2 regions of the Bacillus paramobilis genome follow, and region 2 is predicted to be linked to the other one. Evidence: riboswitches for the same ligand, from Rfam matches in the RefSeq annotation. Region 2 holds a riboswitch; the other holds the start of a gene.
What was found. A riboswitch is a leader RNA that binds a small molecule or an ion and turns the genes downstream of it on or off. The one in region 2 is predicted to bind S-adenosylmethionine.
Positions count from the first base shown of each region.

Region 1 (5,538 bases), 1.4 Mb from region 2:
TTCATAGATTGCAATACCTATCCAAAATAAAACAGGAATAACTAAAATGGATGATTTCTTACCCTTTACAACCTTCTCATCCCCTTTCTTATCCACTGCTCGAAGTTTACTACCGCTTCTTGTCCATGGAATCAAAAACAAAGTGAGAATAGCTAAAATTAAAAATTTCATCAAAGGCAATGTCCCCTTTTCTTTTGTCTTCCCCTTTAGTATAACAAATAAAGGGTATTCAGGTAAAAATGGGGATGATTATATTTTTTTACTACTTAATACAACTCCGCTCACTACATATAAGATAGATGCAATATAAAAAATCGTACCAATTGTAAAGAAATCTACTAAATATCCCGTTGCAATAATTGCTACTGCTCCTCCAATCGATGTCCACACATGATATTTTCCAATCTCATAACCAGCATTTTCTTGCACAACCTTTCGCGCTAACGATGTCTTCTCCGTATTACGCTGTACAGCACCTAAAATCCCCATTACAATTTGAAGAATATACACATGCCAGACTTCCGTGGCAATCGGGAAACAAAGCATTAATACTGCCATGGACCAAGCATATATAATTAATAATTTCCGATCACCCACTCGATCAGACACCATTCCTACTACCGGATATACAAGCGCTGAAGTTAAAGCGAATAAGCCATACGCCCAGCCAAACTGCGAGAAGCTATTCCCAACGTTTCGAAGCAATAGTATATAAAAAGGAAATACCATACTTCCCGCCATCATAATTATGCTTTGTGAGGCTACAAATCTTCTATATGTCATTTCGTATACTCCCTATAAAATAAATTCACAAATCTCTCTTTTGGATCCGCTTCTTTTTTCTTCTGAAGAAATTCTTCTATACGAGGATATGCCCTCTTTAACTGCTCCTTCGTTGGGTAAGAATAGTACGGTAAATAATAACTTCCATTATGCTTTAAAGTAACATCAATCATCTTCTGAATGACCACTTTTGTTTTCTTTATTTCATCCTCTGAGCGCCCTTGATTAATTAAAAGCACAAGTGCAAACATATCGTCTTTCGCATAAGATAGTACCGCATTCTCATTCTTTTCTACATAGCGGATTGTAATATTAAGAAGGTTTAATTCCTCTTCATTCAAAACACTTCGCAAGTCATCTATATATGCTGTAAAACTACCTATCGGTACGAAATACTCCTGTAAAATCTCGGTCAAGTTTGGATTATCATATTCCATAAAGGCACTATCCGACCTCATAACATTATTTCGCGTCTCATACTTTCCATCTGTACGTTCAAAATAACTTCTTTGTATATCCCAAAACGTATTCTTTCCCCAATCACTATAGCGTGATAAACCGAGTAAAAATTTCGGTACAGCTATAATATTTTCTTCTTTTAATTTACTGTACTCTTCCCTCATATTTTGATTTTCCGCCAATGTATAATCTGTCACATACATCTCTTTTAAAAATGAATTGGGGGCAACAGAAATACGGGCTAAGTGCATACGAACATTTTCTTCTCTCTTCACTTTATCTTTGAAATAAGACGTGTATTCTTTATAATCTATCATTCTCGTGTGCATTTCATATAATTCATCATCAGTTAGCTTTAATGTCACATCTAAAATCACACCAAATAATCCGTATCCCCCAATTACATACGGAAACAAATCAGCATTTTCTTCTCTACTTACATTACGCACCGTGCCATCTGCCATTAACAATCTGAACGAATCTACTGTATCAATCAATGCTTCATGACGAATATCACGCCCATGTACATTTACACTTAATGAACCACCGACAGTAAAAATATTTTGAGATTGCATGACTTGAACCGCAAGACCATAGGGATTGATTTTCTTTTGAATGCCATTCCATGTGACACCGCTTTGCACCTTAATCCTCTTCTTCTCTGGATCAAATTCTAATATTTTATTATACCCCTTCATATCAAGCATCGTGCCGTTCGGATAATACGTCTGTCCTCCTTGGCTATGTTGCATACCTGCAATGGAAATTTTCTCTCCGGAAGTATTTGCATCTTGCACAACCTGTTTTAATGAACGTTCATCCTCAGCATTTTCAACACCTTTAATTTTCGTTGGAAGCAACTTTCCTACATCGCTCATAATAGGATGATCTAGTTGCTCCTTATATGTATTTATAGATGTCGTAAGTAAAACTGTATAAGCTAAAATGACCACCGCTATCTTTCTTTTTTTCAAATGACACTCTCCTCTTCTACATCTTTTCCTCTTCATATTGTACCTATTTTCCTATGAAGAAAGTATACAAAAAAGAGGGCACCTTATTTTAGGTCCCTCCTCATCAAAACTGTTACTTTACTGCTGGCAATTGTATTGGGTCAAACTTTTCGTACGACGTATATTTTGCGTTCGTAATAATATGTGCTTTATCCTTGCCGTTACTACTCATAACCATGTCTATCTTTGCTGATTCATATTTAAAATCTTTTGTAATGATATATTCTGCATCCACTTCTTCTATCTTCGCATTTTGTGCTTGTAACATTTTCTTCTGCGTTTCATCCATGCTAGTTAACATACTTTCTGTTTCTTGCCCTTTTAATGTAAATTTCAGTTTATATTTATCTCCGCTTTTCTCCATCTTCATTTTATCTAAAACTACTTCCGGTACTTCTAACTTATCTATAATATCTTGAGTCGCTTTCATTCCACCAGCGTTTAATTGCTCCTCTGGTACAGTTATAACTTCTCCTGTATTAGGGTTTTTCACCTCACCAGCAACTTTACCATCCACAGTATACACTACAACATTTGTACCAGAAATATTCATTTCAGAACGAGAATTCTTTGTCTTTGGCTCTAATTGCATCTTAGCCTTTAATATATCCATCTCTGTTCCCTCAGCTTTTACTCCTACACCATATGTCATCGTTACATGCTCTTCATTTTTAAAAGCTTCGTTCGTTTTCTTGAAAACATCCTTCGCCGCTAATTCTTTTTCTTTTTGAACTGATTCTTTTTTCGGTTCATTCGTCTTTGTTGTTTTCTCATTACTACATCCTACCCCTAGACTGATTGCAAACACTAAACTCGAAATAAAAATAATTTTTTTCATAATGTCGCCCCCTTTTCCAAAATAATATCACCTCTTTTCCTATGAAATCTATACAATTTTTAATCTATATTCGCTATATAGCGACATGTTTAATGAAGATTTTAAATATGATGTAAATAACAACAACTAAATTCAGGAGGTCATTATGAAAGCAATTATTTGCACAAAGTATGGACCACCTAACGTTCTTCAACTTCAAAATATAGAGAAACCTATACCTAAAAAGAACGAAGTATTAATTAAAATTCACGCAACAAGTGTATCAACTGGAGATTGTAGAATACGCGGTTTTAATAGTCCCCTCTTATTTTGGATTCCTATGCGGATCATATTAGGTTTCAGAAAACCAAGAAAACCTATACTCGGCGTAGAGTTATCCGGTGAAATCGAAGAAATAGGAACAGATGTAACTCAATTTAAAAAAGGTGATCCAATTTTTGCATTAACAGAACTAAACCTCGGTGGTTATGCCGAGTACACATGCGTACATGAAAGTGGATTAATAGCATTAAAACCTACCAATGTGACGTATGAAGAAGCTGCAGTTATTCCTTTTGGTGGAACTTCAGCATTACATTTTCTGAGAAAGGGTCGTATAAAAAAAGGGCAACAAGTGCTCATATATGGTGCCTCCGGATCAGTAGGAACAGCTGCTGTACAACTTGCTAAATATTTAGGTGCGACCGTTACGGCTGTTTGTAGTAATTCAAATTTTGAACTTGTTCAATCTTTAGGAGCTGATAAAGTAATTGATTATACGAAAGAAGATTTTACTAAACGGGGCGAACGCTACGATATTATATTTGATGCAGTTGGGAAGTATAAAAAATCCCTTTGTACAAATACATTAACACCCAATGGAAAATATGTATCTGTGAATGGAATGATGGCAAAGGTAAGTAAAGAGGATATGATTCTACTAAAAGAACTAACTGAAACAGAACATTTAAAACCTGTTATTGATAGAACCTACCGATTAGAAGAAATTTCTGAAGCTCATATGTATGTGGAAAAGGGACATAAGAAAGGTAACGTTTCGATTACCTTAAAATAAAATATATTCAGAAAATAACGTTGACAATTCTTTTTGTAAGATTTACTATTAGTACCATATTAAAAAACTACATACACAAACTCTTATCAAGAGTGGCGGAGGGACTGGCCCGATGATGCCCGGCAACCGAGCTTATGACGTATAAGCTAAGGTGCTAATTCCTGCAAAACGATTTTTCGTTTTGGAAGATAAGAGAGGATCCTATTTTGTCTATTCGGCACCTCTCTTATTTTGAGAGGTGCTTTTTATTTTGGAACGTATATGGAGGGGGAATTATAGATGAAAAAAGTATTATTAAGCATTGTAAGTGGAGCGGTATTATTGCTAGGTGCATGTGGTGCTAATTCTGATAAAGAGGTAAAAGCATTAGATGAGAAAAAGATTACTGTCGGTGTAACTGGCGGACCGCATGAACAAATTTTTGAAAAGGTAAAAGAAGTGGCAGCAAAAGACGGACTCGAAATCGATGTAAAGGTATTTAATGATTATGTAGCACCAAACGTATCCTTAGATGAAAAAAGCCTCGATATAAATAGCTATCAAACGAAATCATATTTAGACGTATTTAAAGCTGAGCGCAATATGAAATTAACGGAAGTATTTTCAACAGTAACATTCCCTATGGGCGTATATTCTAAAAGCTTAAAGGATGTAAAAGACTTAAAAGAGGGCGACGCAATCGCTGTACCAAATGATCCAACGAATGAACTTCGAGCTTTAAAGCTATTTGAAAAAGCAGGAGTTTTAAAAGTGGATCCAAAGGCGACAGAAAAAGCGACTGCGAAAGATGTCATTGAAAATCCGAAAAATTTAAAGATTGTTGAATTAGAGGCATCTCAATTACCAACACAGCTAGGTGAAGTGAAAGCAGCTGCAATTAATACAAACTTTGCATTAGGTGCAAAATTAAGCCCAGCAAAAGACTCCATTTTCCGCGAAGGTAAAGATTCACCATATGTGAACTGGGTCGTTGTTCGCACTGAAAATAAAGATGATGCTGTTGTAAATAAATTAAAGAAAGCTTATCAATCTAAAGAAGTAAAAGAATTTATCGAGAAAAAATTTGATGGTTCTGTTTTACCGTCTTGGTAGGAGCTGACGATAATGATTGAATTAAAAAATGTATCCAAAGTATTTACAACAAAAAAAGGGAATGTAGAAGCTCTTAAGTCTACTTCCCTTCAAGTAAAAAAGGGCGAAGTATTTGGAATCATTGGATATAGTGGCGCTGGTAAAAGTACATTAATTCGATGTGTAAATTTATTAGAAAAACCAACGACAGGAAATATCATTGTAAACGGCCAAGACTTAACAACTTTATCAGCAAAAGAACTAGCAAAATCGAGACAAAAAATCGGGATGATTTTCCAAGGGTTCAATTTACTTAAAAC
Region 1 is NZ_CP151108.1:5,108,177-5,113,714, forward strand. Features, by position in the region: gene AABL52_RS26040 (DUF3981 domain-containing protein) at 1-171, opposite strand, end outside; gene AABL52_RS26045 (MFS transporter) at 250-783, opposite strand; gene AABL52_RS26050 (FAD-binding oxidoreductase) at 780-2,216, opposite strand; gene AABL52_RS26055 (hypothetical protein) at 2,329-3,093, opposite strand; gene AABL52_RS26060 (NAD(P)-dependent alcohol dehydrogenase) at 3,239-4,147, shown strand; SAM riboswitch class I at 4,228-4,342, shown strand; gene AABL52_RS26065 (MetQ/NlpA family ABC transporter substrate-binding protein) at 4,427-5,239, shown strand; gene AABL52_RS26070 (methionine ABC transporter ATP-binding protein) at 5,252-5,538, shown strand, end outside.
Region 1: it holds a riboswitch for S-adenosylmethionine, as region 2 does, so the genes downstream of both, AABL52_RS26065 (MetQ/NlpA family ABC transporter substrate-binding protein) here and AABL52_RS06165 (bifunctional homocysteine S-methyltransferase/methylenetetrahydrofolate reductase) in region 2, are expected to answer to the same signal.

Region 2 (5,538 bases):
AAATGTTCTTCGCTATAACATACTCCGTTTTGTAGATCGATAACGATTAAAACATCTGCGCAAGTATCCATTGTTTTTGCCCCTTTTTTTACTTCTTAATATATCAATTAATTCATTACTTGGAAATAGAGGGTGCTCTTTCGTTTTTTTATGAACTATATGAAAAGTAAAATATACGCAACAGCATAAAAAGAAGATATGATAACTTAATTTCATATCTTCTTTTCTCTCTATGCATTTACAGGTTCTTCTACATAAGAAAGGGCATTTTCAAAATCGGATATTAAATCGTCCACATTTTCAAGGCCGACGGATAACCGAAGTAATGAATTAGAAATCCCTCTTTCATCACGAGCTTCTTGCGATAGTGCTGCATGTGACATTTTAGCTGGGTAGGAAAGGATCGATTCGACAGCTCCTAAACTAACTGCAAAGACAGGTAATTTTACTTTTGATAGAAATTGGCGGAGTGCGTCTTCTGATTGTAAAGTGAAAGATAGGACAGCTCCGGCTGATGTAGCTTGAGATTGTTGAATATCAAATCCAAGATGTGCTTGTAAGCCAGGATAATAAACATTTTGGATTTTAGCGTGCTCTTGTAAATAGTGTGCAATTTTATTGGCGTTAGCAGCCGAGTGCTCAAGACGTACATGCAATGTTTTTAGGCCGCGAAGCACGAGAGAACAATCTTGAGGACCTAAAATAGCGCCGAATGCATTTTGTAAAAATCCAAGTTTTTGAGCGAGTTCGGCATCTTTGACAACAGCTAATCCGGCAGTAACATCACTATGACCGGCAATGAATTTTGTGGCACTATGAAGAACGACGTCGGCACCAAGATCAAGTGGCTTCTGGAATAATGGTGTCAAAAATGTATTATCAACAAAAGTAAGGGCATTAATAGATTTTGCAAGTTGAGAAACAGCACGAATATCTGTCACTTTTAAAAGTGGATTAGAAGGTGTTTCCACATAAAAGAGTTTTGTGTTTGGCTTAATGTTTTGCTTTATTTCTTCTAAATTGGTCATATCAACAAATGTATGTGAAACACCGTAACGGGAGAGAACTTCAGTTATAATTCGATAAGTGCCTCCGTATACGTCTTCTGAAATGAGTACGTGATCACCTTGTGAAAGAAGGAGGAATGCAGTAGAAATCGCTGCAATTCCCGATGCGAAGGCAAATCCTTTTGTTCCGCCTTCTAATAATGCAATGATATCTTCAAGAGCTTCACGTGTTGGATTACCAGAGCGGCTATAGTCATATTTCCCGAACGTATCTACATCAAACTGGTGGAATGTTGATGTGTTATAGATGGGAACGTTAACAGCTCCTGTTTGTGAGTCATGTTTATATTGGTTGTGCAGTAAGAGTGTATCTATAGAATAACTCATATTCTTACACCTTCTTTTACAAGTGTAATGGCTTGCTTTAAGTCTTGAATTAAATCGTTACTATTTTCAATGCCCACGGAAAATCGAAGAAGACGATTGCATACACCGTTTGCTGTTCTGATTTCTTCTGGAATATCAGCGTGTGTTTGCGTTGCTGGATAGGTCATTAAACTTTCAACACCACCAAGACTTTCAGCGAATGTAATTAAGGATAAAGATTGTAAGAATGGATTGATCCACGTTTCATCTTTCAGGCGAAATGAGATCATACCGCCTTTTCCAGGATAAAATACATCTGTCACCCCGTCTTCATCATTTAAATAAGCGACAACTGCTTTTGCATTTTCTTCATGTTGTCTCATACGAAGCGCTAACGTTTTCATACCACGAATTAATAGCCATGAGTCAAATGGGCTTAAGACTGCACCAGAGGCATTATGGTAATGAGCGATTTCCTCACAAAGTTCCTTTCCTTTTGCAACGACAAGTCCGCTTAGTACATCGTTATGCCCACCTAAATATTTCGTTGCGCTATGAAGTACAATGTCAGCACCTTCTGTTAATGGCTGCTGTATATAAGGCGTGTAGAATGTGTTGTCTACAATAAGGAGTAGTCCGTGTCTTTTCGCTACAGTTGCGACAGCGGCAATATCAGTAACTTGCATTAATGGATTAGTCGGAGTTTCTATGAAAATAGCTTTCGTTTCAGCTGTGATAGCTTTCTCAATTTGTTGAATAGATTGTGTATTTACGTATCTACATCGAACGTTCCACTTTTTTTCGTGCTCAGAAAATAATCGATAAGTGCCGCCGTATAAATCTTCAGACACAATAAGTTCGTCTCCAGAACGGAATAGCGAAAGGACGAGGAGAACAGCTGCCATTCCGGAGCTACAGGCATAACCTTGTTCGCCGTATTCTAAGTCTGCGATTGCCTGTTCTAAAAGACCGCGAGTTGGATTTCCAGTTCGTGAATAGTCAAAACCAGTAGATTTACCAATTCCCTCGTGACGATAAGCAGTTGAGAAATAAACAGGCGGATTAACAGTTCCTGTTGTAGTTTCGCTCCGGTTTCCGATTTGTGCTAGTTTTGTTTCAATAGTTGACATGTAAAAATTCCTCCTTTTAAAGTTAACAATTAAGTGAATGTAAAATAAAAAAAGCCTTCTAAGAAGAAGGCTTTCGGTTTGAATAGAGTCTTCTTCTCATCTGTCAAATCTTTCACAATTTGCTGGAATTAGCACCTTATTAACAAATGTTAATGGTTGCTGAGGCGTCATAGGGCCAGTCCCTCTACCTCTCTAGATAAGAATGTTCGTATGAAATTTTATTATGTTTTTAACTTTACAACAAAAGATAATTGAATTGCAACTTTATTTTAAATAATTTTTATTTTTCCGCAAGTGTCATTGACTTTTGTATTTGTGCATGCTAAATTTATTAAAAAAATTAACAAACATTGTTAAAAGGGGAACGCATTTCCTTTTAGCTACATAAATAAAATAATAAAGACAAACTCTTATTGAGAGCGGTGGAGGGAAAGGCCCTGTGAAACCCGGCAACCTTCAAACGAAATGTTTGAAACGGTGCTAATACCTGCAAAACGATTGTTTTGCATAATAAGAGGAGGAACGATTATGTCCCCCTCTTCAAAGTGAAGAGGGGGTTTTTATATTGATAGAAATGAGGGAGATTTGTGAAATTACTAGATTTATTATCAAAAGGAATTGTAATAGGTGATGGTGCGGTTGGAACGTTATTACATTCACATGGTTTGCAAAGTAGTTTTGAAGAATTGAACATATCTGATCCAGATTTAATTATATCGATTCATAAGCAATATGTAGCTGCTGGGGCAGATGTAATTCAAACAAATACGTACGGAGCAAATGAAGCAAAATTGCGTATGTATGGTTTAGAAAATCAAGTTACTGAAATTAATAGAGCGGCAGTAAAATTGGCGAAAGCATCTGTTACAGATAGAAATGCAATTTTAGGAACAATTGGCGGTATGAAACATATCGGAGCTGTTACGACAACTGATATGGAGCGAGAATTTATGTTACTGGAGCAGGCAAGTGCATTACTAGAAGAACAGGTTGATGGACTGCTATTAGAGACTTTCTATGATGAGTTTGAATTACTTCATGCTGTTCAGGTGCTACGAAAACAAACGAATATTCCAATTGTAGCTCAATTAGCATTGCATGAGGCAGGCACAACTCAAAATGGAAATGATGTAAATGAAATATTAAAACAACTTCTAGATTACGGTGCAAATGTTGTTGGATTGAACTGCCAACTAGGACCGCTTCATATGACGGAAGCTTTTAAAATGATATCGATTCCGCAAAATGGCTACTTGTCAGCATATCCGAATGCAGGTCTCCCCAATTATGTGGAGGGACGTTACGTATATGAGGGAAGTCCAGCTTATTTCGAAGCGATGACACCGAAATTTATTGAGCAAGGTATTCGGTTATTAGGTGGTTGTTGTGGCACGACTCCAGAACATATTGAAAGTATGAAACGTGCTACTCTAAATGTTACGCCTGTAATAGAAAAGGATACGATTCAAAGACCGAAAGTAGTTCATACACACGAGAAACGTTCGAAAGCCCATGTCACATTAGCAGAGAAAGCAAAAAAACAAACGACAGTAGTAGTGGAATTAGATCCACCGAAAACATTAGATACGCAGCGATTTTTTGAAGGCGCAAGAGCATTGAAAAGAGCTGGAGCAGATGCTATTACTCTAGCAGATAATTCATTAGCATCGCCTCGCGTCTCGAATATGGCAATGGGGGCATTATTAACGAAGCATGATATTCCAGTATTGACGCATTTAACGTGTAGAGACCATAACGTCATCGGACTACAATCTCATTTACTAGGCTTATCAGCGTTAGGCATGGAAGAAGTGCTAGCTTTAACTGGAGATCCAGCACGCGTTGGTGATTTTCCAGGTGCCACTTCTGTATATGATTTGTCCTCTATTGAGCTCATTAAAATGATCAAAGAAATGAACGATGGGCGCTCCATTTTAGGGAAATCAATAGGGCCAGCAACAAGGTTTTCGGTGGGAGGTGCGTTTAATCCGCATGTAAGACATTTAAAAGCAGCGGTTAAGCGAATGGAACGGAAAATAGATGCTGGAGCGGAATATTTCTTAACACAGCCAATTTACGATATCGCGCTAATTGAAGAAGTGTATGAAGCGACAAAGCATTTGGAACAACCTATTTTTATTGGGATTATGCCACTAATAAGTAAACGGAATGCAGATTTTCTTCATTTTGAGGTGCCAGGAATTACGCTACCTGAAGAAATAAGGGAGAGAATGGATGGACATGAAACGAAAGAGGCAGCAATTGAGGAAGGGATTCGCATTTCACAAGAATTGATCGATGCAGCGATGAAATATTTTAACGGCATTTATCTTATTACACCATTTCTAAAATATGAAATTACAGAACATCTTGTTAAATATGTGAGAGAAAAGCAAGAAGTGAAAGAAGGTATTAACTGATGAAATGTATAGAAGAAAAATTACAAAATAACATCTTAATATTAGATGGTGCAATGGGAACAATGATCCAGCAAGAGGACTTAACTGCGGAAGATTTTGGAGGAGAAGAGTACGAAGGTTGTAATGAATATTTAGTAGAAACAAGGCCTGATGTCATTTTAAAGATTCATAAAGCTTATATTGAAGCTGGAGCGGATATTATTGAAACAAATACATTTGGGGCGACAAATATTGTATTAAGTGATTATGAGTTGTCGCATTTAGATGAGGAATTAAATGAGAAGGCGGCACGTTTAGCGAAGCAAGCGGTCAACGAAAGTGGGAAGGAAGTATATGTTGCGGGAGCAATGGGACCGACAACGAAAGCGATTAGTGTTACTGGTGGTGTGACGTTTGAAGAATTAATTGAAGCCTATACACGGCAGGCAAGAGGATTATTAAATGGTGGCGTAGATGTATTACTCGTTGAGACGAGTCAAGATATGCGTAACGTGAAGGCTGCTTATATTGGAATTCAAGCAGCTTTCGACGAGCTAAATAAAATTGTACCCATCATGATTTCGGGAACGATTGAACCGATGGGAACGACTCTGGCTGGGCAAACAATTGAGGCTT
Region 2 is NZ_CP151108.1:1,181,583-1,187,120, forward strand. Features, by position in the region: gene AABL52_RS06150 (cysteine hydrolase family protein) at 1-71, opposite strand, end outside; gene metC (cystathionine beta-lyase) at 231-1,394, opposite strand; gene metI (cystathionine gamma-synthase/O-acetylhomoserine thiolyase) at 1,391-2,503, opposite strand; SAM riboswitch class I at 2,597-2,706, opposite strand; SAM riboswitch class I at 2,911-3,020, shown strand; gene AABL52_RS06165 (bifunctional homocysteine S-methyltransferase/methylenetetrahydrofolate reductase) at 3,091-4,923, shown strand; gene metH (methionine synthase) at 4,923-5,538, shown strand, end outside.